Regions from separate parts of the Roseburia sp. AM51-8 genome, predicted to be linked through region 1. Evidence: predicted binding sites of a transcription regulator. Region 1 holds the regulator's gene; the other holds the start of a gene.
The links. Region 1 encodes HrcA, which represses chaperone genes, less so after heat shock. Its sites were predicted from a motif close to TGTTAGCACTCNNNNNNNNNGAGTGCTAACA; they were not measured.

Region 1 (15,388 bases):
TTCTGTGCCGTTTTCCTCATCATGGGATCCATAAACATAGAGTCTGTCACCAAAAACATGTGGCTCTCCATCCGGGATATAATTTTCCAATGGCAAATATGGGTTATAAATCTGTTGTTTCATTTTACATTCATTTCCTTTTCTATTTCTATCTTCGTGTCCTGACAATCCTGTATTACACATTTTGCTGCTGCAGCCAAAAATCTACGGCATGATTCTTTATTTTACTATACAGCAGATACTTCAAAATTTCTTGTAATTATGTTCGCGTTTTATCAACTTTTCCTATATGCACATTTTCCTGCTATGTTTTGTTAGAAAAAATATCAAAAATTTGTAATAGAAAAAGAGACCCTTGCTTTCACACCAGTCTCTTCTTCAGAAGGGTTATATATAAAAAAGGTTTTCTTACTCCTTTACTTCTCGCAGACTTCTTCCTGATAACCTACGATTTCGTCTATTATTTTAGGAATCTTTCAAAAGTATTTTTTCAGTTCTTGTTTTCTTTTTTGTAATTATGTATGATATTTTACAGAAACATCAAAGGCAGTCCTACGGATTTGCCTGTCTTACAAATTGGAGGCTATTATGAGAGAAATTGATTATGATTACATTGCCAAAAACATTTCTTCGCTATCTTTAATCGCCATGCGCGTTTATAAAAATAACAAAGAAATCATTCATTATGATTTGTCTAATTTCCCCAAAGATCCCGCGTCACCCTATATTGATACACTTTTACAGGTAAACGAAGGGGTGAACTACTATATTTCACCCTATGAACATTTTTATGGCATCATAAAACATGGTGAATATACCCTCATTTTAGGACCTACTTTTCAGATTACGCCGCCTAAAAATCAGATTCGGGAATTCATGTTTTCTCTTGATTTAAAAATGAATTACATGGAACAATACCAACAATTGCTCAGCAGTATAACCCCTATGCCGCTTGAACTATTTTTACATGAGCTCTGCCTGATTTATTACTATATCAGTGACAAAAAACTAGAATTATCCGATGTTGCTATATACGATTCCCATAGCAATATTTCCAAACAGAATATTGATAACCAGACAGCGATTGAAACAAATGAGCAAATGACAAACATTTCCCATATAGGAAAGCGCCCTATGAGTGAAAACGACATCCACAGCATTAATGACATTGCAAGTGCACATGCTTCTATTGATGACTATAATGATGCCGTTACGCCTGCACACACGACTTATCTCTTTGAAAAAGAGATGATTTCCTGTGTCCGTGAGGGTGATTTGGACCGTCTCAACGAACTCTTTAAGCTGAATTCTGCCGGTCGTGCCGGCAAAGTAGCACCAACTTACTTGCGACAGTTAAAAAATATTTTCATAACATCCGCCACACTTTTATCACGTGCTGCCATTGATGGAGGACTTCCAGTAGAGGAATCTTTGACCTTAAGTGATAAGTATATCCAACATGCTGAAAGCTATAACAATCCGGAGCAAGTCATGAACTTGCAATATCACATGGTGATTGACTACACAACACTTGTAAATGAAATTAAAAAAGGAAATCGTTACGATAAATTTATGCGCTCCGTAACGGGATATATCCGGGAACATTTAACGGAAGAATTTTCTGTGGATCAGATGGCTCAGGATCTTTTTTTAAGTCGCAGTTATCTGTCAACCAAATTCAAAAAAGAAACCGGTATGACCTTGTCACAGTATATTCAAGAACAAAAAATCGAAAAAGCGAAGTCTCTGTTAAAAACGACTGATCGCTCTATTTTAGAGATAGCAACCTATTTAGGCTTTTCCTCCCAGGGGTATTTTCAGAATGTATTTAAGAAATTGACCGTTATGACGCCGAAAGAATACCGAAATCAATAGAAGACGCCGCTCTGCACCTGTCGGTATGCCAAAAGGGACGCTCCTTGTGGCAAAAGGAACGTCCCTACAAACTACAACTCGTATTTTCTAATTTCACAATTTTGTGGTCTTGGTCTCCACTTGATTCCATTTCTACGGTTTTCAAGAACTCCACAAAGAGCCCGGATAATGCCACCGTGACAGACCACAAGCACGTTTTCATAGTCCTCTTTTTTGAGATCTTCGATAAAAGAACGACTTCTTTTCACCATAGATGAAACAGGCTCCACCGTCTTAGGTGCCGGTATGATTTCCGGAAGCATCCAGTATAAGGTCATAAATGGTCCTAATTTTTTATAACTCTTTTTTTCGTATTTTCCAAAGTTTACCTCGATGATACGCGGATCCACGATCAATTCCTCTTCGGATACACCTCCGATGATCATGGCTGTTTTCTTTGCTCGCTTCAATGGGCTGCAGTAAACAGCGTCGAACTTCATATCACCAATCTTTTTCCGTGTTTCCTCTGCCTGCGCAATTCCTGTTTCGTTCAGTGGTTCGTCATAAACGCCCTGCATCAACTGCTTTTTGTTGAGATCTGTCTGCCCATGTCTTGTAATCCAAACTTTCATGTATGTTATCCTCTTTCTCTTATACGCAAAAATGCGATGGGATATATTTCTATACCAAGCCATCGCTTCTTCGCATTTTATAAATCGTCTACGGCATCCTTAAGTTTGCCCATAAATCCTTTTTTCTTCTTTTCTTCCTTAACCGCTGTTCCTCCGGCTTTCAAGGTCTTTCCTGTCTCATCATCAAACTTACGCAAAGTTTCTTTTGCTTCATGACTAAGAGAAGTCGGAACCTGTACCACTAAAGTAACATAATGGTCACCACGCATATTCTTATTACGCAAAGACGGAATACCTTTTCCACGCAAGCGGATCCTGGTATCGGTCTGTGTGCCGGGCTTCACTTCATATACGACCTTTCCGTCCAAGGTATCGATCATGACTTCACCGCCCAGTGCTGCCTGTGCAAATGAGATCGGAGCAGAAGAATAAATATCGTATTCGCTTCTCTGGAAGATCGCATGCGGGGCCACACGAACCTCAACCAAAAGGTCTCCTCTAGGTCCTCCGTTGATGCCCGGCTCTCCCTTTTCACGGATACGAACACTCTGACCGTTATCAATACCAGCAGGAATAGATACAGAAATTCTCTTTTTACGGGAAATGTATCCGGTACCATGGCAATCACTACATTTTTCTTTGATGATCTGCCCTGTTCCCTGACATTCCGGACAAGACGTTACATTCTGTACGGTTCCAAAGAATGATTGCTGTGTAACTACGATCTTTCCCTTACCGCCACACTTCGGACAGGTATCCTTTGTGGTTCCAGACTTTGCACCGGATCCATGACAAGTTGCACACTCATCTTTTAATACCAGTTCGATCTCTTTTTCACAACCAAATGCTGCCTCTTCAAACTTGATATTGACTCTTGCACGGACATTCTGCCCTTTCATCGGTCCATTGTTGGTACGTCTGTTGCCGCCACCGCCAAAGAAATCACCGAAGATATCTCCAAAGATATCTCCAAAATCCATGCCTGAGAAATCAAATCCGCCGCCACCGGCACCGCCGTCAAAAGCAGCATGACCAAACTGATCATATTGTCTTCTCTTATCCGGATCACTCAAAACAGCATAGGCTTCAGAGGCTTCTTTGAACTTTACCTCTGCTTCTTTATCACCCGGATTCATATCCGGGTGATATTTCTTTGCCAACTGTCTGTATGCTTTTTTGATCGTTGCGTCATCGGCATTTTTATCTACGCCAAGGACTTCATAATAATCTCGCTTCTGTTCTGCCATGTTTTTTATACTTCCTTGAAGTCTGCATCTACGACATCATCATCTGCCGCATTGTAAGTGGTGTTTGCTCCCATATCAGGGCCTGCACCGGCACCCATGTCAGGACCTGCCCCCTGTGCGCCTGCTGCCTGAGCCTGCTGTTCATACATCTTGGTGAATACCTTCTGTGCACTCTCCTGCAATTTCTCCTGTGCAGCCTTTAATTCTGCTATGGTTGCATCATCCATAGCCTCTGCTTCCGGATGTGCCTCGAGGATTGTCTTGATCGCTGCGATATCAGCCTCAACTGCTGACTTATCTGCCGCATCGATCTTGTCGCCAACTTCTTCCAAAGCCTTCTCTGTCTGGAATACAAATGCATCAGCATCGTTTCTGGTGTCGATGGCTTCCTTACGCTTCTTATCCTGTGCTTCAAACTCAGCAGCTTCCTTAACAGCCTTCTCAATGTCCTCATCAGACATGTTAGATCCTGCTGTAATGGTGATGTGCTGTTCCTTACCTGTACCAAGATCCTTAGCGGATACATTTACGATACCATTGGCATCGATATCGAAAGTAACCTCGATCTGTGGAACACCACGACGTGCTGGAGGAATACCATCCAGACGGAACTGTCCTAAGGACTTGTTGTCTCTAGCAAACTGTCTCTCACCCTGTACTACGTTGATATCAACGGCTGTCTGGTTATCAGCAGCAGTAGAGAAGATCTGGCTCTTCTTGGTAGGGATCGTTGTATTTCTCTCGATCAACTTGGTTGCAATACCACCCATAGTCTCGATAGAAAGAGAAAGTGGTGTAACATCCAAAAGCAAGATCTCACCGGCACCGGCATCACCTGCTAACTTACCACCCTGGATAGAAGCACCGATGGCTACACATTCATCCGGGTTCAAAGACTTGCTTGGCTCATGTCCTGTAAGTGCCTTTACCTTATCCTGTACGGCTGGGATACGGGTTGATCCACCAACAAGGAGAACCTTTGAAAGTTCACTTGCTGTAAGACCTGCATCCTTTAATGCGTTCTGTACCGGAATGGCTGTTCTTTCTACAAGGTCATGTGTTAATTCATCGAATTTAGCACGTGTTAAGTTCATATCAAAATGCTTTGGTCCTTCTGCTGTTGCAGTGATGAAAGGCAAGTTGATGTTTGTTGTTGTTGCAGCGGAAAGTTCTTTCTTAGCCTTCTCTGCTGCTTCTTTTAATCTCTGGAGAGCCATCTTGTCAGTAGAAAGGTCAACGCCTTCTGCCTTCTTGAACTCATCCAGCATCCAATCTGTGATCTTCTGGTCGAAGTCATCGCCACCAAGACGGTTATCACCACTTGTTGCAAGAACTTCGATAACGCCATCACCGATCTCAATGATAGATACATCAAATGTACCACCACCTAAATCATAAACCATGATCTTCTGCTCATTTTCATTGTCAAGACCATAAGCAAGTGCTGCTGCTGTAGGCTCGTTGATGATACGCTTTACATCAAGACCAGCGATCTTTCCGGCATCCTTTGTTGCCTGACGCTGCGCATCATTGAAATATGCAGGAACTGTGATAACTGCTTCTGTGACAGGCTCACCCAGATAGTTCTCTGCATCGCTCTTTAACTTCTGTAAGATCATTGCTGAGATCTGCTGTGGAGAATACTTCTTACCATCGATGGTACGACCATTGTCTGTACCCATATCTCTCTTAATAGAAGAAATTGTCTTTTCTGCATTTGTAACTGCCTGACGCTTTGCAGGCTCACCGATCAATCTCTCTCCTGTCTTTGTAAATGCTACAACAGACGGTGTTGTTCTTGCACCTTCCTGGTTGGCGATAACGGTTGGCTTACCACCTTCCATAACTGCTACACAAGAGTTTGTTGTACCTAAATCAATACCAATAATTTTTCCCATGATTTTTTCCTCCTATTTATCATCACATTGTTATTGTCTTTATTTTAAATTAGCATTGCTACCAATTTGACTAGTTTGCAACCTTGACCATGCTATGACGAAGCACTGTATCGTGATACATATAGCCCTTTTGGAACTCTTCTACGATCTCGCTCTCGCCGGCTTCTTCATCCTCCACATGCATCACTGCGTTGTGGAAATTCGGATCAAATTCATTGCCGAGCGCCTCGATCGGACTCACGCCTGCTTCCTCCAAGGAAGTCATCAGTTGTTTGTAGATCATCTGCATACCTTGTGCAAATGGATCTTCGCTCTCTTCCATGCCCTTAAGACCTCTTTCAAAGTTGTCAACGACCGGAAGGATCTTTTCCAAGATGCTCTTTGCTCCCACTTCATACATCTGTGATTTTTCTTTCTCAGAACGTTTGCGGAAGTTCTCGAACTCGGCCATCTGGCGTCTGACCTTGTCGGTCAGTTCTTCGATCTGTGCATCCTTTTTGTCTTTCTTTTCTTTCTTTTTGAAAAAGCCTCCATTTCCTTTTTCTTCCTCAGCTTCTTCTGCGGATTCTTCTTTTTCCTCCGCCTCCTCTTTGGTATCAGCGGCTTCTCCTGCCTCTGTACTTTCTGTATCTTTTTCTTCGGAAGTCTCTGTCTCGACTGTCTCGTCTACTTTGACTTCTTCCCTATCTTCCTGCTTCTTTTCCTCTGCCACTTTTACATCTCCTTCCTATGTCATTCCCTTTTCAAGATCTTGTCAAGCTGCGACTTAAGATTTTTCAGGTTATCCATGACATTTTCGTAATCCATACGCTTTGGTCCGATAATTCCTATCGTGCCCTTCACGCCCTCACCTAATTCATAGGTGGCTGTCACGACGCTGCAATCTTTCATTGTCTGGATCGGTGACTCATTTCCAATATATACCTGAATGCCGGTTTCTTCATCTCCCTGTGTCTCAGAGATCAGATCTGCCAGCGCCTGCTTTTCTTCAAAAGCACTGATCAACTCACTTGCTCTCTGGGAATCGGAAAGTTCCGGATATTTGAAAATATTCGTTGCTCCACTCGTATAAATCTCCAGATCGTCATCTTCGTGAATCGTCTCAGCCACGGTATTTAAGACTTGTGCAATGATCTCTTCGTGAATACCCGCCTGCTCTTTCATCTTGGTGATGAGCCCTAAGTTGATCTCATCGACGGTAAGCCCGTTCAAGTTGGTGTTCAAGAGCATGTTGAGTTTCAACATAGTCTCATTGCTCAGAGGTTCCTCAACCGGAATGATCTTGTTCTTTACGATGTTGCCTTCCATAACGACCACCGATAAGATCTGGTGTTCATCTACGGCAGATAACTGTACGAACTTGAGACGGTTGCGCTGGACACTCGGTGCAGATATCATCGTGGCGTACTGCGTATTGTTGGCAAGTACCTTGACGACCTGTTTTAAGAGTTGTTCCATCTTCTCCGTCTTTTCGATCATCAGATCCTTCATCTCGGTCACTTCCCGATCCTTGACTTCCATCAAGTGATCTACATAGAAACGGTAACCCTTATCGGAAGGAATACGTCCTGAAGAAGTATGCGGCTGTACGATGTAGCCCAGTTCCTCAAGATCCGACATCTCATTACGAATCGTAGCAGAACTCAGATTCAGATCTGACATCTTGGAAATGGTACGGGAACCAACCGGCTCTCCGGTTTCCAGATAGTTCTGTATGATGGCGTTTAAAATTTTCTCTTTTCTCTCACCTAATTCGTCCATCGGATACCTCATCTGATTTCCTTGTTTCTAAGATTGTTAGCACTCATTAACTTAGAGTGCTAATATCTTTAAACCTAATGTATCACTGCCCTTTTGCTTTGTCAACACTTCTCACAATTTTTTTTATTTATTTTTGTGAATTTTTTGTGGCGCAGGGACGCTCCTTTTGCCACATGGACTGTCCCCTTTGGCGCAGATGATCTTACAGGAGGAACTGTGCCAGGGCATAATTGCTCAGATCCATTCCCTTGTCGGTCAAAAAGATCCGCCCCTCTGCCACTTCTAGCAAAGCCTCCTGCCGCAAATGTTTGATGGTCTCGCCATAGACGGACTCTATCGAGCAGGAAAAGCACTTGGCAAAATCCTCTCTGGTAACTCCTGCATTCATGCGCAGTCCCAAAAACATAAATTCTTCCATGGCATCTTTTTTAGAAAGACTCGTTACTTCCTGCCATAAAGGCGACGTCAGATTTTCTGTTTCTTCTATATTATTAGAAGACAATTTGTCCGCACACAGATCCATATACTGATAGATGTCCCGCACATTTGCCATACGACGGTCGCTTACCATGGAGGCTGCGCCAATGCCAAGTCCCAGATAGTCGCCCCGCCGCCAATAAACGGTATTGTGATAGCAGGCATAACCTTCCCTGGCATAGTTGGATATCTCATATTGCTGATAGCCGTGTGCGATCAAAACGCTTTGTGCCATCTTGGACAGGCGGTATTCCTCGTCCTCGTCCGGCAAAAATTCTGTTTTCATCCCAGCATGCTGCTTGACCGCATCAAATTTATAGCGATCATAAAAAGGGGTTCCTTCTTCCACGATCAAAGAGTAGGCAGAGACATGTTCCGGTCGCAGGGCAATGACCTGCTCTAAAGTATGCATCAATTTTTCCGGGGTCTGTCTCGGCAATCCTGTCATAATATCCACGTTCAGATTGTAAAATCCGCTTTTGCGTGCCATATCAAAAGTCCGCAAAAACTGTTCGTAACTATGGATCCGTCCCAAGAGACGCAGTTCGTCATCATTAGCCGATTGCAGACCGATGCTTAAACGATTGATCCCCATCTTACGGTATGCGCTAAATTTTTCCATCGTTACCGTTCCCGGATTACATTCCATGGAAATCTCAGCATCCTGACCGATAGTAAATTTTTTATGTAGGGCATCCATGATCTTTCCCATATCCGATGCATCCAGCCAGGATGGGGTACCGCCACCAATATATATAGAAGAAACAGCAACTGATCGCAGTTGCTGTCCCATGTAAGCGATTTCTTTACAGAGGCTTTCGGCATATCTTTTTTGTATGTCATTATCATAGGCTCCTGATAAAAAATCGCAGTAATCACATTTTTTTACACAGAATGGAATGTGTAGATAAAGACTGACCTCTTTCATATTTACTAATCCTCGTCCAATTTTAACACGCTCATAAACGCCTCCTGCGGGATCTCTACATTGCCCACCTGGCGCATACGCTTCTTTCCTTCCTTCTGTTTTTCAAGCAATTTCTTCTTTCTGGAAATATCACCGCCATAACACTTGGCAAGCACATCTTTTCGCATAGCCTTGACCGTCTCTCTGGCAATGACCTTACTGCCGACCGCTGCCTGGATCGGGATCTCGAACAAATGACGCGGGATCTCTTCTTTTAATTTTTCACACATCTTGCGCCCACGTTCGTATGCCGTTCCACTGAATACGATAAAGGAAAGGGCATCCACTTCTTCCTTATTGATGAGGATATCCAGTTTGACCAGATCAGACTTGACATAGCCCTTCATCTCATAGTCAAAAGATGCATAGCCGCGGGATCTGGATTTTAAGGCATCAAAGAAATCATAGATGATCTCATTCAAAGGCAGGGTGTACTTGAGCAGGGCACGCGTTTCTTCCATATACTCCATACTGATGTAAGTTCCGCGCCTCTCCTGACACAGATCCATAATGGCTCCGATATACTCGCTCGTCACCATGATCTCCGCCTCTACGACAGGTTCTTCCATGTATTCGATCTCTGACGGATCCGGCAGATTGGATGGATTGGTCAACTCGATCATGGTGCCATCCGTCTTATACACACGATAAACAACGCCCGGTGCCGTTGTCACCAGATCCAGATTATACTCTCTTTCCAGTCTCTCCTGGATGATCTCCAGATGCAAAAGTCCAAGGAAACCACAGCGGAAACCAAAACCAAGGGCTACCGATGTCTCCGGTTCAAATTGTAAAGATGCATCATTTAACTGCAATTTTTCCAATGCGTCTCTTAGATCCGGGTACTTGGCTCCATCCGCCGGATACAGACCACAGTAGACCATAGGATTGACCTTTTTATAGCCCGGCAAAGGTTCCTTGCACGGATGCTTCTTGTGTGTGATCGTATCGCCCACGCGGGTATCTTTGACGTTCTTGATGCTGGCTGTCATATAACCGACCATGCCAGCAGAAAGTTCATCACAAGGGATAAATTGTCCGGCTCCAAAATAACCGACTTCTACAACATCCGCTGTCGCGCCTGTTGCCATCATCAGCACCTGATCTCCGGGACGAAGCGTTCCCTCCTTGATACGGCAAAAAACGATCACGCCCTTGTATGCATCATACAAAGAGTCAAAGATCAATGCCTGCAGCGGTGCCTTTGGATCACCGGTCGGTGCCGGCAATTTGGTAACGATCTGCTCTAAGACTTCCTCTACATTCAGACCGGTCTTGGCAGAGATCAGCGGTGCATCCTGCGCCTCTAAGCCGATCACATCCTCGATCTCGTCTTTGACACGCTGCGGCTCCGCACTTGGCAGATCGATCTTGTTGATGACCGGAAGGACATCCAGATCGTGATCCAATGCCAGATAGACATTTGCCAACGTCTGCGCCTCGATTCCCTGTGCCGCATCCACCACCAGAATAGCGCCGTCACATGCCGCCAGACTACGCGATACCTCATAGTTGAAATCCACGTGTCCCGGTGTGTCGATCAAGTTGAAAATATATTCTTCCCCGTCTTTTGCCTTGTAGATGATACGCACCGCCTGAGACTTGATCGTGATACCACGCTCACGCTCCAGATCCATATTATCCAAGACCTGTGCCTGCATCTCACGATCGGTAAGCAGGCCCGTCATCTCAATGATACGGTCTGCCAGTGTTGACTTGCCGTGATCGATATGGGCTACAATACAAAAGTTACGAATTTTGCTCTGATCTATTGCCATGAAAATTTATCCTCCGCATTTCCTATCGAAAATTTGCTCATTTGGTTAGATTATACCATAGGAATACGCGTCTTCTCAAGTGTGCGATTGTCCCAATAGTACATAGGCAAGGATATTGGCGAGCGGATCCATGGCATTATAGACCTCCTCAAAGGTGTTGGTCTGCGCCCCCACCTCGATCAGCATGGACTTGGGGCACATATGCATATTATAACGATAGCCCTTCAAAAAGACCGGTCTGGTAAAGCCCGGATACAGTTCTGCCGCCGCGATCTGCATTTGCAGAGAAGTTGCCAGATTATCCTGCAGATTCGGATTTTGCAGATAATCGATCGGACCGGTCGATGTCGTTCTGCTCAGCCCATTGAAGAACATGATCTTTGCCGTCTGCTTGCCACCTATATCCGTCACCAGATGGACATCATCCCCCACACCATCTCTATGTAGATCGATCACAACCTGTATGGTCGGATTGTCCGCCAAGACCTGCCTGATCTCCGGTTCCGCGTTGGAATAGGCATAATCGCGCCCATCCACGTCATATTTGCCCCGATGATGCAAGACAGGAATCCCATAGGTATCCTGCAAAAGGCTTGTCAGGCGATCCCCCAGCCCCATGACCGTCATCCCTTCCGATCCATCCGAGTCCACAAATCCTTCTTGTGAATGTGTATGATAGATCAAAATGACTGGTCCTCCCACATTTGTATCAATGGTCAGATCTTTTGCTAAAAGTTGCCCCGGATTCAGTTCCGAGGAATCGATCGTCGTTGTGCGGTCAATCCGATAAAAGTTTTTGACCAGATAATCAAAGTCCAGCAGTTTATCCCGATTGACCTCTGCCTGCTTTGTCCAAACCGGTGTCGCTGTAGCAGCCACATTTTCTGCCCCGGCCGCAGCGATCGGATCCTGTGTCTCCTCCTCATCCCCATTTGCCTTTTGCGCATCTGCACTGATTTCTATGTTGGCATTTTTTGTATCTTCTTGCTTGCCGGAATTTTCTATGGCAGCCAGCAGAGTCAGTTCATCTTTTGACTCATCTTCCCCATAGACATATGCCATGACCGGTGTTGCCAATTCCATCTGCTGTAAGAGCAGGTCTGACAAAGATGCCTCTGTCGTTTGAAAGCAGAACACCGGCACACATAATTTTAATAATTGATAATACAAAGACCACTTGGCACTCACAAATCTCTCCTTTTCCCCACGCACCAATATATGCGTTTTTTTTCGAGATATGCCTGCCTATGCCAAAGGGGACGCTCCTTATGGCAAAAGGAACGTCCCTGTGGCTAGACTCTTGGGACAAAAGTCATGTTGAGTCCTTCCGATATCGTAAAACTCAGGCGGTTGACCGCCTCGTCAATGTCTTTGGATGTCACATACATGGTATTTAACTTGGGTGAGATCAGGCTACGCACAGAGGCTTCCATCTCCTCCGGTTCTGATTTGTTTTCCTCCATGAGCCCCATACAAAAATCCGCAATGATGGTCGCTGCATCAACGACTGTCGGAATACCGATCGCGATCACAGGGATGCCCAGATGCTCCTCGGTAATGGCATTACGGTAATTGCCAACACCGGATCCCGGAATGATGCCTGTATCTGTGATCTGGATCGTCCGGTTGAGCCTTTTGATGCTGCGCGCGGCAAGCGCGTCCACTGCAATGACCAGATCCGGCTTGGTTTCGGCAACAATTCCACGCAGGATCTCCACGGTCTCCATGCCTGTCTGCGCCATGACCCCCGGCACAATGCCACTGATACTGCAGCACTGATCCAGTTCCACCAGATATTTTCCGAACTCCTCCAACAAATGTCTGGTGATAAACAGATGATCGATCACTTTCGGACCCAGGGCATCCGGCGTGACCTCCCGGTTTCCCAAACCAATGACTAAGATCTTGGCATTTCTATAATCTTTTGGCAAAAAGGTCTTCAACTGCTCGGAAAAGATTTCCGAGATTTCCCGATGGTAGCCGCCGTCTTCTTCCATCATCTGATCCGCTTCGATACTGACATAAGTCCCCCGCGGCTTTCCCAGTGTCTTTGCCGCCTTTTGTGTGTCAATGCATACTTTTGTGATGACCACATCCTCGCCTCTCTTTTTCTTCTCCACCCGGATCCCGGATACTTCCTTCCCATCCGGTCGTTTTTCCGATGTTTCCACCGCAAGGTCTGTTCGAATCTGAAACATCCCGCATCATGCCCTCGTTTCTTAAAATCTTTTCCTTATTGTTTGCACTTTTTTATGAAATATGTATTGACAGACAAGGCTTACTGCTCTAAAATAATCTAGTATGTTTGTAACAGACTGTCCGTGTCCGGCTTTGTTACAACAGAGTTACTATTATTTTTATATCAAGACATTGGAGGTGTACAGATTGGCTAACATTAAATCTGCTAAGAAGAGAGTATTAGTTACAGAGATCAAGACTGCTAGAAATAAAGCAATCAAGTCTAAGGTTAAGACTTGTATCAAAAAGGTAGAAGCAGCCGTTGCTAACAAGGATAAGGAAACTGCTAATGAAGCACTCATCGTTGCTATTTCTGAGATCAACAAGGCAACAAGCAAGGGTCTCTACCACAAGAACAATGCAGCAAGAAAGGTATCTCGTCTTACCAAGGCTGTTAATTCTATTGCTTAATTTTTTGAACATAAACAAAAAGAAACACCAGTACCGTCATACTGGTGTTTTTCTTTACGCGTTTTTCCGGTTCAACCCGCCCATTTGATCATCAGCATCTCGACTGCCAACTGGTCATTGATCCGTCCTGTCTTTGCTCTCTCATCCAGATCTGCCGCATCTTCCAATAAAGCCCGGATCTGTTCCATGGTAAAATTCCTTGCAAGTCCCAGATTCTTTCGCACAATAAAATCACGGATGCCCATCTTGCCTGCGATCGTCTGTACATTCATCCCCTGCGATGCCATATCCTTCATGACGTACATCTGGTCAAACTGTCGGATGATCAGCGCCAGAATACGGATCGGCGGTTCCTTTGTCGCCAGCATATCATGATATAAATCCAATACCTTTGGCAGATTCTTGGATGCCACAAAAGAGATCATGTCAAAGACCTTGGTGTGCACCTGTTTGGTACAGATCGTCTCCACATCTTCCAAAGTGATTCCATCCTTATCATATACATAAGAAAGAAGTTTTTCCATTTCCATATCCATGTGATCCATGGAATCATTGCTGCGCTCAAAAAACTCATTCCAAGCATCCCGTGTCATCGTCTTTCCCGCCGCCTTGACACGCGCCATCATCCAGGAAGTCAGCATCCTCTCATCTGGCATGGAAAAATCCACCGCACTGCCTGCCTTTGCGATCGCTTTGTAAGCCTTGGAACGTTTATCCACGTCACTCTCCACAAAGACCATGCAGGTCGTCTCCGGGATATTGGAAAAATAGTCTGCCAAAGTCTCCTGTGAAGACTTAAAGAAACCGGAATCCTCAACCAGTACCACCCGTCTGTCTGCAAAAAAAGGCATAGTATCCGCAAAACTGATGATCTCCTCTATGGATGAATCCTTGCCCTCATACTTGGCAAAGTTCATGGTATCGCCCTGCCCCATGAGGGCTTTGGTTAATTTGTCCCGATATTGCTTCTTAAGATAATCCTCATCTCCATATAAAAGATAGGCTGCTTTAAATTGTCCTGTTTTGATATCTTCATCGATTGTTTTCATGATTATTATTATACCCGATAACGCTCGAAAAAAAAAAGAGATGTGACTTGCATCACATCTCTTACTAAACGCAATTTCAATTTTAGTTGTATTTACGTTTTCTAGCAGCTTCAGACTTCTTCTTACGCTTTACGCTTGGCTTTTCATAGTGCTCTCTCTTGCGGATCTCCTGCTGGATACCTGCCTTAGCACAATTGCGCTTAAATCTACGTAATGCGCTATCTAAAGATTCGTTCTCTTTAACTGTTACACTTGACATAGTCTTACACCTAACCTCCCTCCAGTTGGGTATTGTGCATATTCAACTGTTTGGGTAAATATCTTTGCACAGTAAAATATTATAGCATAAAATAGCGACACGTCAACAGTTTTCTTCAGAAACTGTCAATTTCTTCAACAGCAGATCAGCCTTAAGCCAACTGCCCTGCAAGTGCATCTGCTACTGCTGCGATAGCATCCGGAATGCCTGCCGGATTCTTACCGCCTGCCTGTGCCATATTTGGACGACCGCCGCCGCCACCGCCTACAAGACCTGCGATCGACTTGATCAGGTTTCCTGCATGAGCACCGGCTTTCATGGCACCGTCGGTTGCCATAGCAACGAGATTGACCTTGCCGTCCTTTGCAGATGCAAGTACAATCACGCCCTCGCCCAGTTTATTCTTAAGATCATCGCCCAGATCACGCAGACCATTCATATCTACACCGTCAACAGATGTTGCTAAAAGTTTCACACCAGATACTTCTACCACGGAATCCATAACATCACCAAGAGCACTCTGTGCTGCCTTTGCCTTTAAGGATTCGTTTTCGCTCTGGAGTTCCTTGACCTCAGCCATAAGTTTTTCCAGACGCTCTACCAGATTTGCTGGAGTCGCCTTTACGGTCTTGGCAGCCTTTTGCATCTCTGCTTCCATATTTGCATAGTAAGCAAGTACATTATCTCCGGTCAGTGCCTCGATACGTCTGACACCGGCAGCAACGCCATTTTCAGAAAGAATCTTGAATGCCATGATATCTCCGGTATTGGCAACATGAGTACCACCGCAGAATTCCTTGGAGAAATCGCCCATGGA
Region 2 (15,388 bases), on a different contig from region 1:
TCTACTGGGGCAAGATCCCGGCAGAACGACATCTTGGGAAAGTGGCACTTTTCCTAGGCTTTTTTCCGCAGATCATGGAAGGACCCATTGCCATGTATTCCCAGACAGCGGATGCACTGTGGAGTGGAGAAAGCCTGAAATCCGAAAATCTGGCGCAGGGATCTATCCGTATCCTCTGGGGACTTTTTAAAAAGATGATCATTGCAGATCGCCTTTATTATCTGGTAACAGAGGTCTTTGACCACTATGAGAACTACAGCGGTGCCATCGTGATCGTGGCAGCCGTTTCCTATGCCGTGCAGTTGTATATGGAGTTTTCCGGCTGTATGGATATCGTGATCGGAAGCGGACAGATGTTTGGTGTGAGACTGCCGGAGAATTTCAACCAGCCCTTTGCCTCCAAGAGCGCGGCAGAGTTTTGGCGCAGGTGGCATATGACACTGGGCGTATGGTTTAAGACCTATGTCTTTTATCCGGTATCTGTTTCACCATTCATGCGAAAATGGAATAAATTTGGAAAAAAACATGTGGGAAAATATATGACAAAACTGGTGGGGTCTGCCATCGCTCTTTTCCCGGTCTGGCTTTTTAACGGACTTTGGCACGGACCGCAATGGAACTATATCTTTTATGGTATGTATTATTTTGTCATCCTCTTGCTGGAAGTGGCATGTGAACCGCTCAAGGAGAAGTTTTATGCTAAGACCGGTACAAGCGAGACAACCGGCTGGTGGAATGTCCTGCGGATTGCAAAGACCTGGATCATTATTTTTACCGGAGAACTTTTCTTCCGTGCCAATACGCTGACGGCGGGCTTTTCCATGTTTGCAAGCATTTTCCGGGGATTTGCACCGGAAAGGCTCTGGGACGGAACCCTGCTTCGCATGGGACTGGACCTGGCAGATTATAGCATTATCATTGCCGGCTGTATCGTAGTCGGTATTGTGGGACATTTGCGGGAAAAGAAAAAATTGAGTCTGGATCAGATCGCTGGCATGCGTCTGCCGGCTCGCTGGGGACTTTATTACGCGCTTATTTTTGCCGTGATCCTATTCGGCGCATATGGCGTGGGTTATCAACAGGTGGATTTGATTTATGCTGGATTTTAAAGAAAAAATGAAAATAAAAAAATATAGAAACAGCCTATTTTTTGTCATACTGGCACTGCTGATCATCGGCAGTTCTGCCGGGTTGTCCTATTTGTCCATGCAGGACGATCATCTGCTCCAGAGCCGCAATAAGAGCATGATCCGTATTCAAAAACAGAGGGAGGACTCACTGGATGCCCTCGTGGTCGGAGACAGTTTGAGTTACAGTGCTATCTCTCCTATGAAAATGTGGGAAGAGAAGGGCATTGCATCCTATGTCTGTGGACAATCCGGGCAAAAGCTACAGGAGACCTATTCCATGCTGGAGATCGCCTTTAAGACCCAGCATCCCAAGGTAGTAGTCATGGAGACAGGACCTCTCTTTCGTGTGCGCGGTAAGAGCGAGGAGATCAAGTCAACGCTTTCCGAGATGGGCAACCGCTATTTTCCGATCTTTCGCTATCATGATGTCTGGAAGACCCTGCTCTTTGGCAAAAAGTATGCAGAACAGGATTTTGAGGGCTATCTGGTGCGCGGGACAAAGATCCCTTATACCCATGGCGATACTTATATGAGCAAGGCAAAGACGCTGGAGGAGATCAAACCAAGCATTGTTCTGTATATGCAAAAGATCATTGCACTGTGCGAGCAAAATGATGCCAAACTTTTGTTGGTAAGCGCGCCATCACCGCACAACTATAATACGGCACGCTGTAATGCGATCGCGGCATATGCAAGGGAAAATGATATTGCCTATCTCAATCTCAATGATACGGCAAATCCGGTCGGGATTGACTGGTCAAAGGACTGTCTGGATAAGGGAGATCATCTGAATGCATCCGGCGCAGAGCGGGTCAGCATCTATCTGGCTGCCTATCTCAAGGAAAACTATGATCTGCCGGATCACAGAGGAGAGGAGGCTTATGCGTCCTATACACAAATGGAAAAACAGTACGATCGGATCGTGAATGAGAAAATAAAAGAGATCCGTGAGTAAGAAAGAAAAAGACAGGGAGTTCCCCCTTGTCTTTTTTTGTATTTTTGGCTAAGATACAGAGTATAGAGATATAGAAAAGAGCAGGAGGTTTTTCATATGAAAGTAACAATTTCAGATGCTATTCGATACATCGGTGTGGATGATACCACCATCGATCTGTTTGAAAGTCAGTATGTTGTGCCGGAGGGCGTTTCCTACAATTCCTATCTGATTCTGGATGAGAAGGTCGCGCTTATGGATACAGTGGATGCCAGAGGTGCCGAGGCATGGGAAAAGAATCTCATGGATACTTTGGCAGGACGCAAGGTAGATTATCTGGTGATCTCCCACTTGGAACCGGATCATGCCGGAAGCATTGGCAGACTGGTGGAATTGTTCCCGGAAGTGACGCTGGTGGGCAATGCTAAGACTTTTGCCATGCTGCCACAGTTCTTCCCGGATGGTGTGATGGAGTGCGAAAAATTAACGGTCAAAGAGGGCGATACCTTATCTTTGGGCAGCCATACACTGACCTTTGTCATGGCACCCATGGTACACTGGCCGGAAGTTATGGTTTCCTATGAGTCCAGTGAAAAAGTCTTATTCTCTGCGGATGGTTTTGGCAAGTTTGGCGCCCTGTCTTTGACAGAAGATGCGGACTGGGCTTGCGAAGCGCGCAGATATTACTTTAATATCGTAGGAAAATACGGCAATCCGGTGCAGGCACTTTTAAAGAAGGCGGCAGGACTTGATATTGCCACGATCTGTCCTTTGCATGGTCCTGTTTTAAAAGAAAATCTGGGTTATTACATCGGACTTTATGATACCTGGAGCAAGTATGAACCGGAAAGCAAGGGCGTTTTGGTGGCATATGCATCCATCCATGGAAACACGAAAAAGGCGGCAGAAGCACTGGGGCAGATGCTTCGGGAAAAAGGCGTAGAAAAGGTGGTTGTCAGTGATCTTGCCAGAGAGGATATGGCAGAAGTCATCGAGGATGCTTTCCGCTATGACCGTATGGTACTTTGCGCAGCATCTTATGATGGCGGCGTATTCCCATGCATGCAGGACTTCTTACATCATTTGCAGTCCAAGGCATATCAGAAGCGCACGATCGGCATGGTAGAAAATGGTTCCTGGGCGCCATGCGCAGCCAAGGCAATGCGTGAGATCGTGGATACTTTCAAGGATGTGACTGTGGTAGAACCGCTTGTGACGATCCGCTCTACCATGAAGGACTCTGATCGTAAGACCATGGAGGCTTTGGCGACCGCAATCGCAGAGGCATAGACTTTGGGTGAAAATGAAAGAGAGAGATTATTTATTTGATAATTACAAGGCATTTCTGATCGTACTGGTGGTTGTCGGACATTTTATTGAAGTGGCATCGGATGACAATGTGGTGATGGAAACGACAAAGTGGATCATCTTTTCCTTTCACATGCCTGCTTTTGTATTTATCTCAGGGTATTTCTCGAAAAAAACACAGGGCATCTACAAGTTGTTACAACAACTTGTGGTGCCTTATCTTGTGTTCGAGATTCTTTACTACATACTTTATACTTACATTCTGAATAGGGACACGGAACTGGCGTTTTTATATCCAAAATTTTCTCTATGGTATCTGCTTGCCATGTTTATGTGGAAGATGATTACACCGCTGTTTCGTCGACTGCCGGGTTATCTTTGGATTGCATTTGTGCTGGGACTTTTCGTAGGGGCATCATCCTTGGATGATAACTATCTGACTTTGCCGCGTATGTTTACCTTTTATCCCTTTTTCCTATTGGGGATGGACTTAGATCGGAACAGGATTGACCTACTTCGTGCGCGCATCCGTCGTATGTGGGCATTTGGTATATTTTAGCCATCAATGCATTTTTGGCATGGGTTGCAGTAAGTGATCGTATTTCTATCAAAATTTTTTATGGCAGGTACGACTACGAATATCTGGGATTGTCTGTGCCCATGGGGATCGCACTTCGTGCAGCCTGCTATCTGATTTCCTATATTATGATCTATGTTGTTGCTATCATGATTCCGGGAGCGAAAAACAGTCTTTCTGCCCTGGGGCAAAAGACCATGGCGATCTATCTGTTTCATGGATTGATTTTTGCAGTCTTCCGGCGCGGAGAAATCTGGTATCAGAGTTTGGGGGAGATTGTGGAGGATGCTATTTTGGTGGAGGCATCCATCGGAACCATCTGGCTTCTTTGCCAACGGCCATTCGTAGCATTTACGGATTGGGTAACGCATATCCCGATGCCGCTGCTGCAAAAAATCGCTAACTTCGGGTTTATAGGTCGTTTGGAAAAATTACGTGGTGTAGGGCAACAAAAATTGTAAGGAAAACAGGAGTCTTGTCTTGCTATGAACCAAATCCTAGTATAAAATAGGAAAAGATGGTAAAAACACCGTCAAACATTGCGGTGATCAAGATAGCACAGATAAGGAGGAGACTATGGAACAAAATACGATTTGTGTGCAGGGAGGTTACACACCGGGCAACGGCGAACCACGTCAGATCCCGATCATTCAGAGTACAACCTTTAAATACGATACGAGTGAGGATATGGGAAAATTATTCGACCTCGAGGCAGAAGGCTATTTTTACACGAGATTGCAGAATCCGACCAATGACTATGTGGCAGCAAAGATTGCCCAGTTGGAGGGCGGTACAGCGGCAATGCTTACCAGCAGCGGACAGGCAGCCAATTTCTTTGCCCTCTTTAATATCTGCGGAGCAGGGGATCACATTGTATCTTCGACCAGTATCTATGGCGGAACTTACAATCTGATCTCGGTGACGATGAAGCGCATGGGAATTGACGTGACCTTTGTAGACCCGGATGCATCGGAAGAAGAACTCATGGCAGCTTTTCAGCCAAACACCAAGGCAATGTTTGGTGAGACGATCGCCAACCCGGCACTGACGGTTCTGGATATTGAGAAGTTTGCGCGGGTTGCTCATGCAAATGGGGTACCGCTGATCGTGGACAATACTTTTGCAACACCGATCAACTGCCGTCCGTTTGCATGGGGTGCAGACATTGTGACCCATTCTACGACCAAGTATATGGACGGACATGGCGCCGGTGTTGGTGGCGCCATTGTTGACAGTGGCAACTTTGACTGGATGAAGTATGCGGATAAGTATCCGGGACTTTGCACGCCGGATGAGAGTTATCACGGTGTGACCTATGTGGAGCGTTTTGGTAATGGCGGTGCATTTATCACCAAGTGTACGACACAACTGATGCGTGATCTGGGATCGATCCAGAGCCCGCAGAATGCCTTTATCTTAAATCTGGGCTTGGAGAGTCTGCATGTGCGTATGGCAAAACATTGTGAAAATGGACAGGCTGTGGCAGAATTTTTGGAAAATCATCCAAAGGTTGCCTATGTCAATTACTGCGGACTTCCGGGGGATAAGTATCATGCGCTGGCAGAAAAGTACCTGCCAAACGGCTCCTGTGGCGTTGTCTCCTTTGGTCTGGTCGGCGGAAGGGATGCGGCAAGCACCTTTATGAAGCATTTAAAGATCGCAGCCATTGAGACCCATGTGGCAGATGCCAGAACCTGTTGCCTTAATCCTGCATCCAGCACACATCGTCAGATGAATGATGAGCAGTTGAAAGAGGCAGGTGTTCCTGCAGAACTGATCCGTATCAGTTGCGGTATCGAAGACAAGCGTGATCTGATCGCAGATCTGGCACAGGCACTGGAAGCCATCTGATGACAAGAATTCCTATCGGTTTATAGGAAAATGCGAGACCCCAAAAAATCAGGGCTGGGGCATTATTCCTCAAGGCGAAAAACAGTGAGGACTTGTACGCAAATAAGAACACAATCGGTGCATTTGAATGGGAGAAATTCTGTTGAAATGTGCCGATTTTTACGTTACCATAAATGTAGATATACACGTCTCTTTTGGACTTTGCTTTGTCAAAAAATTAACGAAGCAGGGGCTTTGGTGAGTGGGGTGTGTGATAAATTTATGAGGAGGAGAATAAATGCAAGATTACAAGGTCATCGAAGTAAAGCGCAGTATCTTTGAGGACAATGATGCAGATGCTGCCAGACTTCGTGATGAATTGAAAGAGCAAAAGACTTTTCTTTTGAACCTGATGTCTTCACCGGGAGCAGGCAAGACGACCACACTTCGTCAGACTATTTCCCGTTTGAAGGATGAGATGCGCATCGGTGTCATGGAAGCAGATATTGATTCTGATGTTGACGCAGCAACCATCGCAGAGACAGGTGCAAGAGCCATCCAGATCCATACCGGTGGTATGTGTCATCTGGACGCAGACATGACCAGACAGGGCATCCATGAATTTGGTACCGATGATCTGGATCTGGTCGTTCTGGAAAATGTCGGCAATCTGGTCTGCCCGGCAGAGTTTGATACCGGTAGTGTCAAGAATGCTATGATCTTATCGGTTCCTGAGGGGGACGATAAGCCTTTGAAGTACCCGCTTATGTTTTCTATCTGTGATGTGGTACTGATCAACAAGTGCGATACACTTAGCGTATTTGATGATTTTTCAAAGGAAGCAGTAGAGGAGCGTATAAAGAAATTAAATCCAAATGCTCAGGTGATCTTTGTTTCCGCAAAGACCGGAGAGGGATTTGATGCCTGGTGCGACTGGCTTCGCAAGGAAGTAGCAGACTGGCAAAATAATTAATAAGCATAAGAAGAGAAATGTGGAGGAAAGTATGGAAAGAAGTAAGGACGAAAAGTATCTGATGACACCGTATTCATTGGATGAGAATCGTAACAAAAAGGATCCGAGAGCGGGATATTGTATCGAAGAGTTAAAGAATAAGCCGTTCCGTGAGCCACTTGCAAAGTTTGCAAAGGCTGTTACCGACCGTGCAAAGGTACAACTTGGCAAGGAAGATATCACAGCAGAAAGCCCGGAGTACTGGGGACTTTACAATCTTGTTACAGATGAGCAGTGCGAGATCGGTATCAAGATGGAGAAGCGTCATCCAAGAACACTTGCTGATATGAAGGCTCTTTGCCCGGAATATTCTGAGGAAGAACTCTTGAAGCAGTTGGAAGAAATGTCTTATAACGGTGTGATCGAGTGGAATTATGAGAATCCACAGCATGAGAAGCAGTGGGTACTTCCTATGTATGTACCGGGTTCTGCTGAGTTCGGCAACATGAATGCAGACCTTTTGGAGAGACATCCGGAAGTAGGACCATTCTTCGAGCGTATGAGCCGTATCCCATTGGAGGGGCTGACCCAGATGGTACCACAAGGCGGCGCAGGCGTTGGTATGCACGTTATCCCGGTAGAGGATGCTATCAGCATGGAGAACAATTCTTCTTCATTGGAGCATATCTCCTACTGGCTGGACAAGTACGAAGGAAAATATGCAGCCAGCCCATGTTCTTGTAGAAAGTCCCGCAAAACTTTTGAAGAAGGCTGTGCGGATGATCCGGAAGGCTGGTGTATCGCAATCGGCGATATGGCTGACTACGTTGTTGAGACAAACAAGGGTGGCCGCTATATCACCAAAGAAGAAGTATTAGAGATCTTAAAGAAGGCTGAGGACAATGGTTTTGTTCATCAGATCACCAATATCGACGGCGAGGAAAAGATCTTTGCTATCTGTAACTGTAATGTCAATGTATGTTATGCGCTGCGTACATCACAGTTATTTAACACACCGAATATGTCACGTTCTGCTTATGTAGCACATGTTGTAAAGGATAACTGTGTTGCCTGCGGACGTTGTGTTGAGGTTTGCCCTGCCGGTGCCGCAACCTTAGGACAGAAGCTCTGCAAGAAGGACGGATCTGAGGTCGTATATCCTAAGATGCCACTCCCAACCGAGCAGAAGTGGTCTCCGGATATGTGGACAGAGGATTACCGCAATATCAACCGTATCAATACACACAAGACCGGTACTGCTCCATGTAAGACAGCATGTCCTGCACACATTCCGGTACAGGGTTATTTGAAGATGGCTGCACAGCAGATACGAAGAAGCCTTGGCTCTGATCAAGAAGTACAATCCACTTCCGGCAGTCTGCGGACATGTATGTAACAGACGTTGCGAGGATGCATGTACCCGTGCAACGATCGATGAGGCGATCGCTATCGATGAAGTAAAGAAATTTATCGCAATGCAGGATCTCAAGGCAGACAAGCATTATGTACCAAAGAAGGTCATTCCAAAGATTCAGGGTGGCTTCGACGAAAAGGTAGCCATCATTGGTGCAGGTCCTGCCGGTATTTCCTGTGCATATTATCTGGCAGAAAAAGGCTACAAGCCAACCTTGTTTGATAAGAACAAGAAGCCGGGTGGAATGGTTACATACGGTATTCCTTCTTTCGTTATGGAAAAGGATGTTGTTGAGGCAGAGGTTGACGTACTCCGTGAGATGGGCGTTGACATTCGTCTTGGTGTTGAAGTAGGTAAGGATATTACCTTAAAGCAGTTGCGTGAGGAAGGCTATAAGGCATTCTATATCGCTATCGGCTGCCAGGGTGGACGTGGTGTCAATGTTCCTGGTGAAGATGCAGAAGGTGTAATGAAGGGTGTTGACCTTTTACATACCGTTATTGACGATGAGTCTTACACACTTTCCGGTGACACCGTTGTTATCGGCGGTGGTAACGTAGCCATCGACGTATCCCGTACCGCAGTTCGTTGTGGATCTCCTAAGGTAACACAGGTTTCTTTGGAGACACGTGATATCATGCCGGCACTTCCGGAAGAGATCGAACTGGCTGAATCCGAAGGTATCGCATTCGCAGGCGGATGGGGACCAAAGGAGATCCTTACAGAAAACGGTAAGGTGACCGGTATCGTATTCAAGAAGTGTACACAGGTTAAGAATGCAGAAGGACGTTTTGATCCGAAGTACGATGAGAACGAGACTATGACAATCGCATGTAGCAACGTCATTCTTTCCGTAGGTCAGGCAACCATCTGGGGTGACCTCTTAGAAGGTGAAAATGTCGAGTTTAGAGGACCGGCTCCGGTTGCAGACAAGGTTACCTTCCAGACAAGTGTTCCGGATATCTTTGTCGGTGGTGATATGTTCTACGGACCAAGATTTGCTATCGACGCTATCGCATGTGGTAAGGAAGGCGCAATCTCTATCCATAGATATGTACAGCCGCATTCATCACTTACGATCGGTCGTGATCCAAACTACTTCTTAGAGTTGGATAAGGATGATATCAAGGTTGAGAACTACGACAACACCGGTCGTCAGACAGCAGTAATCAAGAAGAATGCAGATGGCAAGTTGACCTTCCGTGATATGAAGGAAACCTTTACCGAAGAACAGGTGAAGGCAGAGACAAGCCGTTGCTTAGGCTGTGGTGCGTCTATCGTTGATCCGAACAAGTGCGTAGGTTGCGGTCTTTGTACAACCAAGTGTGAATTTGATGCGATCAAACTTACAAGAGACAATCCAAAGGCTTCTACTATGCGTAAGTCAGAGGATAAGTTGAAGTATATTCTGCCAAATGGTGCTGCACAGGCAATCAAGCGTCCATTTATCAGAAAGACTTCGAAAGAGACTGCTTGGTATGTTGAAAAATAAGATATAAAAAAATAGACACTCTCCCTGTTGGTATGTGATACTGACAGGGGGAGTGTTTTTGTATTTGACGAAAGTAAACCAGAAACTAGTTTTGTAATCAACAAAAATTTTAATAGATTTTTGCTATGTCTTGTAATCGGATTGCTTGGATGTGGAAAGGCAACAGGTGTGTCAGAGGCAGACCAATACTTTGGAACTTATATGACAGATGATGGTTTGACAAGTGCTATGACAAAAGGAGTATCGCGGAAGTCTTCTTTTGACAGAGAAAGATGGTCAGTGGCTGGTAGATGATGTGGCAAAGCAGTAGTGAAAATCAGTTTTTCTATAAATGATTATGGTACTTAGGGGGGAAAAGAATTGAGAAAGAAAAAAATCATACAGTGGATGTCCATCATTTTATTGCTTATCTATGCGGTTATCTTTGTTATCATGCTGGTTAATTTGGGGATGATGCAGCAGGCGGCAGAGGACATGAGCAGCGGTGTTCTTGCAACGACAAGGGCAGCGGTTTATTATGCCCTGATTCATGGTGGATGTAATTTATGTTTCAATGCTATGGCACTCTTGTCCTTGAAATATAGAAAACTTACGATACCAACTATATTTGTGGGACTGCTAATTTCTGTCGTTATGTGCTTTGTATCAAATTATTTGTTAGGAACGTATTGGAATAGTTCACTCGCCTTTGTTCTGCGGATGGTTATGATAGTATTACTGTCCTTACTTTATCGGGATACTATCAAGGACAGGTACTAACCCATAAATAAAGCAGATCCCTGCAGGGCGCATCTTTATTTCTCTGGCAGAATATGGTACAATGCTCTGACAGAATTTGTTTTTTAAGGGAGATAAGTGCTATGAGTGCTATGCCGGGCAACAACTGGGGAGAAATTTTTTACAATCTGCTTGTTATTTATTTGTTTTTGTCATTGGTGCTGACTTGTTATTCGGTCATCCGTATGTATATTGTTAAGCATTTCTGCAATGGCGTAAAATATGGCAAGGCGCGTATCAAGCAATTGACAGCCCAGGGACGTTTTCGTCAGTTGCCGGTCTATTCTCTGGACGAGATTTATGAGGATAAAGACTTGGGAACTGTTCGTTTGAGTGTATTTCCGAATGATTCCGGAGAAAAGACAAAATATGTGCTGATCTTACCGGGCGGTGGCTACGCGCATTGTGTGACACGAGAAGAAGGCTATCCGATCGCGGCAAAGTTTAACGAGATGGGATATACCGCTTTTGTATTAGAATATCGTACCGGCTTTCACTGTACCCCATATGCACCGATGGAGGATGTATCGCGTGCAATCAAGCATATTGAGGAGCATCAGGTTGAGTACAACATCGACCCGGAAGGCTATGCCCTCTGTGGTTTTTCAGCCGGAGGCAATCTTGCGGGCATCTATGCCAGCCATAATCATGGATATGAGGAGTATGGCACACGCCGTCCGGCAACTATCATGCTGGGTTATCCGTGGACCAATATGCAGCACTGGCTGGATCACCCATATTGGAATATCTGGAAAGGAATCATGGGTGTCTGGCTGTCTGAGCGTGGCTTTATCTATATGTTCGGCCGTTCCTGCAATCATGAAAAGAGAGAGTCTTTATGTGTGCAAAAGCAGGTGCGAGATGATTATCCGCCGACCTATATTTTTTCCGGTGGACGTGATGTACTCGTTCCGGCGTCCCATCATGCTGAGGTCATGGTAGATGCGCTCGAAGACCATCATATCAAGTACCGTTATCGCAGGTTTTTCGCCCTGCCACATGGCATCGGTCTGGGGCTGGGAACCAGTGCAGAAAAATGGTTGAAAGAGGCTGTGGATTTCTGGCAGGAAAATGTAGCAGAAAAAGAAAATTGAGACGAGGTAAGTGCATATATAAAAAGTGGGTACCAAGGATGGAAAATCCGAGGTACCCACTTTTAAAATGCTTATTTTTTGTTGTAGAGTTCGCAGATAATGTGAACACAGGTTTCTTCGCCGAGTTCCCCACTATCTAGGGCTACATCGTAATTGTGGTAGTTGCCCCACTGCTGATCGGTGTAGTATTTGTAGTAGGTCTTACGTTGCTTATCCTTTTTGGCAAGACGTTTTTCAATGCCGACATTCTTAATCTCGCCATAGCGTTTGAGAACACGCTCTGTACGATGTTCCATGTCAGAATGGATAAAGACGTTCAGACATTTGACGTCCTCTTTGCGCAGGATATAATCCGCACAGCGTCCGACAATGACGCATGGTCCTTTGGCTGCACAGTCAAGGATGACGCGCTTTTGCGCGATGAAGATCTCGTCCTGTGGACTTTGGAAATACATGGCACTGGCTGCTGAAATGTCAAACCATTTATTCGCAGAGGTAGAGTATTCGCCCTGTTCTTCGATCAATTCTTTGGCATAGCCACTTTCTTCTGCCACGCGTGTCACAATTTCCCCGTCATAAAATGGTATACCGAGTTTGGCTGCAACCTTTTCGCCAATGCTGTGTCCGCCACTACCAAACTCTCTACTTATCGTTATTACTGGGTACATATGCATTACCTCCCTTCTTTCTTACCCTTATTATATTTAAAATTGTCAGAAAAATCAATGCGAAATCTCGGAAGATTTGTTAAATTTGTCCTGCAATTATAAACTTTATTTAATAAAAAGTTAATATCCAGTTCACCCACTTTTACCGGAAATTGGATATAATAAGAAAGTAAGTTAGGGGGATTGATAGTATGTCAAGCGCAGCGAGAGCAGTACGAAAACAGACCGTGGCATCTGTAAATATGGGGACAGATGCAAAGACAAAGAACAAGGGGAAGAAAATGAAAAAGGGGAAACAGGATATGGAAGAAAGACAAGAAGAAACAATCGAACAGGATATAGAAGTGCAGGAGACCTATGAAGAAGAACGGGGTTCAACGGCATACCAGACCGTCGATGGTAGGGCAGAGACGATCGAGGTCTATGAACTCATGACCTCACAGGCGACGACCGGGGAAGATATGCGTCATATGGCGGATATCCATGATGAATTTATGCACACCATGGATCCGATCCTTCGCATGTATAATGCGGCTATGAACGTTACGGAAACCCGTATGAACATCATCAAGGATGAGTTCAAGTATCGCGGACTCCGCTGCCCAATCCATCATATTGATACGCGATTAAAGTCTATGAAGAGCATTGTCGGCAAGTTGGAGAAAAAGGACCTGGATCTTTCTTTGAATGTTGCCTGCAACAATATCTATGATATTGCCGGAGTTCGTGTCGTATGTCCTTACATCAAGGATGTATATCTGATCCGTGACCGTTTGATGGCACAGGATGATGTACATATCATGGAGATCAAGGACTACATTGCCAATCCGAAAAAGAACGGCTACCGCAGTCTGCACATGATCATCCGTGTGCCGGTCTATTTTATGAATAAGAAGCAGTTCGTACCGGTCGAGGTGCAGATCCGTACCGAGGCCATGGATATGTGGGCAAGTCTGGAACATGATATCAAGTACAAGTCCCTGTATCAGGATATCGGTGTGGATTTTACAGGTGAGTTATTGGAATGCAGCAAACTCATCTATCAGGCAGAAGAGAAGATGGAATACATGAATAATGTGTTGGAGGGATAGAAAGTTCTATTGACTGACAATAAGATAAAAAGTGTGAAGAATATGTGAAATTAGCACTCACCTCTTGACAGTGCTAATAAATGGTGCTATAACATAGTCAGAACAAAGGAAGAGGGAATAAAAAGAGAACCAGATGTTCCCCGAGTTTCCTTAACAACTTCGTTCCAAAGAAACAAGGTAAACAAGCATGAGGTGTTGCCAGAGGCGGCACGGTAGAAAAGGAGAGATGACTTATGTTAATGCCTAGTATTTTTGGAGAGAATTTATTTGATGAGTTTGATAACTGGATGGACGCTTCCTTCCATGATGTTGACAAGGCTTTGTATGGTAAGCATGCGAAGAACATGATGAAGACAGATGTCAAAGAGACAGAGAAAGGATACGAAGTCGATATTGACCTTCCGGGATTTAAGAAAGATGAGATCCAGTTGGAATTAAATGATGGTTACCTGACCATCAGTGCAGAAAAAGGATTGGATAAAGACGAGGAGGACGAAAAGAAACACTACCTGCGTCGTGAGCGTTATGCCGGCAGCATGAGCAGGAGTTTCTATATCGGTGAAGGTATCACCGAGGAAGATATTCATGCGAAGTATGAATATGGTATCCTGAAATTATCTATTCCGAAGGAGCAGCCAAAGGCGGTTCCTGAGAAACACTTCATTTCCATTGAAGGATAATCGGACGATCCAGAGCCGGTGCTTTCGGGCACCGGTTCTTTTTTTGTCCTTTTTTCCTGTTTGTAACCTTATTTGTCCGGGTGTGCTATAATGAAATGAAATGTTTTATGATAGGAGTTAATCACACATGAAGATCAATGAAAAATATAAGGGGATTTTCTATATTATCCTGGCGGCATTTGGTTTTGCCTTTATGAATTTATTTGTCAAACTGGCGGGAGATCTTCCGGCGATCGAAAAAAGTTTCTTTCGGAATCTGGTCGCCGTCTTTTTTGCCTTTGTTGTCATGAAAAAGGAGCATATAGCCTTTTCTATTCCCAAAGGCAGCGGCAAGTATATCTTCTTTCGTTCCCTTTTTGGAACCATCGGTATTTTTGCAAACTTTTATGCGATCGGGAAACTCTATATTGCAGATGCATCCATGCTCAATAAGTTATCCCCTTTCTTTGCCATTATCTTTTCTTATTTCCTATTAAAAGAGAAGATTCAGCCATACCAGTTGATCTGTGTGATCACGGCATTTATCGGGGCACTTTTTATCCTGCGCCCGGGCTTTGACAGCGTTGCAACTTTGCCTGCATTTATTGGTATGATCGGCGGTATGGGAGCGGGGCTTGCCTACACTAATGTGCGCATTGCGTCCAAGCATGGAGCCCCGGGACCGCTGATCGTCTTTTGCTTTTCCGTATTTTCCTGCCTGTGTGCCGTTCCTTTTATCATCGTCGATCACCAGCCTCTTGCCTGGTGGCAATTGGCATCCCTTTTGATGGCGGGACTTTCCGCAACGCTGGGACAGTTCTCCATCACGGCGGCTTATACCTATGCGCCGGCGAGCGAATTATCCGTCTATGATTATACGCAGATCGTCTTTGCTGCCCTGCTTGGCATCATCTTCCTTGGGGAAGTGCCGGATGTTATCAGTATTCTGGGTTATCTGATCATCTGCGGCGCCGGTATTGTCATGTTTTTGATCCGCAAGAAAAAAGAAGCATAAGAGGGTAAATATGAAAAAACTCATGGTTGTTATGCATATGTCCGGGGCATATGCCGAGCAGACATTTTATAAAGAAAAGAAAGAGGGCTGGCAAATATGTCAGATCACTTGTCAGGATATCGAGGGGACAAATTGCTACTGCGATGATGCGGCAAAAGAAAGCCTGCGTGAGAGGGTAAGACCTTATTCTTATGAGGGCATACATTTTTTGGATTCCGGAAATTATCACTATCTGTCCCTGTTCTGGCTGGAAAAGATAAAAGAACCTTTTTCTTTGATCTTATTTGATCATCACCCGGACTTACAGGCTCCGTCCTGGGGCGGTATCACCTCCTGCGGCGGTTGGGTAAGGGAAGCACTGCTGACCAATGAAAAGTTGCAAAGGGTATATCTTGTGGGTGTGGATGCGCATCTGATTGAGGACGTACGCGCAGAAGATGAGGCAAG

Region 2: DW996_RS06705 (Hsp20/alpha crystallin family protein) is a predicted target of HrcA. The motif match lies at 13,316-13,346, and genes of this name have one in related genera.

What each region holds. Positions count from the first base shown of each region.
Region 1 is NZ_QUEY01000001.1:254,607-269,994, reverse strand. Features, by position in the region: gene DW996_RS01365 (family 43 glycosylhydrolase) at 1-123, opposite strand, end outside; gene DW996_RS01360 (AraC family transcriptional regulator) at 589-1,875, shown strand; gene DW996_RS01355 (histidine phosphatase family protein) at 1,947-2,486, opposite strand; gene dnaJ (molecular chaperone DnaJ) at 2,564-3,733, opposite strand; gene dnaK (molecular chaperone DnaK) at 3,739-5,631, opposite strand; gene grpE (nucleotide exchange factor GrpE) at 5,702-6,343, opposite strand; gene hrcA (heat-inducible transcriptional repressor HrcA) at 6,364-7,392, opposite strand; gene hemW (radical SAM family heme chaperone HemW) at 7,595-8,797, opposite strand; gene lepA (translation elongation factor 4) at 8,803-10,614, opposite strand; gene spoIIP (stage II sporulation protein P) at 10,690-11,802, opposite strand; gene gpr (GPR endopeptidase) at 11,907-12,812, opposite strand; gene rpsT (30S ribosomal protein S20) at 13,000-13,263, shown strand; gene holA (DNA polymerase III subunit delta) at 13,335-14,312, opposite strand; gene rpsU (30S ribosomal protein S21) at 14,395-14,571, opposite strand; gene alaS (alanine--tRNA ligase) at 14,723-15,388, opposite strand, start outside.
Region 2 is NZ_QUEY01000002.1:586,553-601,940, forward strand. Features, by position in the region: gene DW996_RS06645 (MBOAT family O-acyltransferase) at 1-1,109, shown strand, start outside; gene DW996_RS06650 (SGNH/GDSL hydrolase family protein) at 1,096-2,085, shown strand; gene DW996_RS06655 (FprA family A-type flavoprotein) at 2,182-3,354, shown strand; gene DW996_RS06660 (acyltransferase family protein) at 3,368-3,931, shown strand; gene DW996_RS06665 (hypothetical protein) at 3,910-4,410, shown strand; gene DW996_RS06670 (O-acetylhomoserine aminocarboxypropyltransferase/cysteine synthase family protein) at 4,526-5,800, shown strand; gene hypB (hydrogenase nickel incorporation protein HypB) at 6,078-6,752, shown strand; partial or broken gene DW996_RS14815 (FAD-dependent oxidoreductase) at 6,814-9,637, shown strand; gene DW996_RS06685 (hypothetical protein) at 9,998-10,396, shown strand; gene DW996_RS06690 (alpha/beta hydrolase) at 10,498-11,508, shown strand; gene DW996_RS06695 (cytidylate kinase-like family protein) at 11,580-12,176, opposite strand; gene DW996_RS06700 (GTP pyrophosphokinase) at 12,368-13,267, shown strand; gene DW996_RS06705 (Hsp20/alpha crystallin family protein) at 13,501-13,947, shown strand; gene DW996_RS06710 (DMT family transporter) at 14,075-14,941, shown strand; gene DW996_RS06715 (arginase family protein) at 14,952-15,388, shown strand, end outside.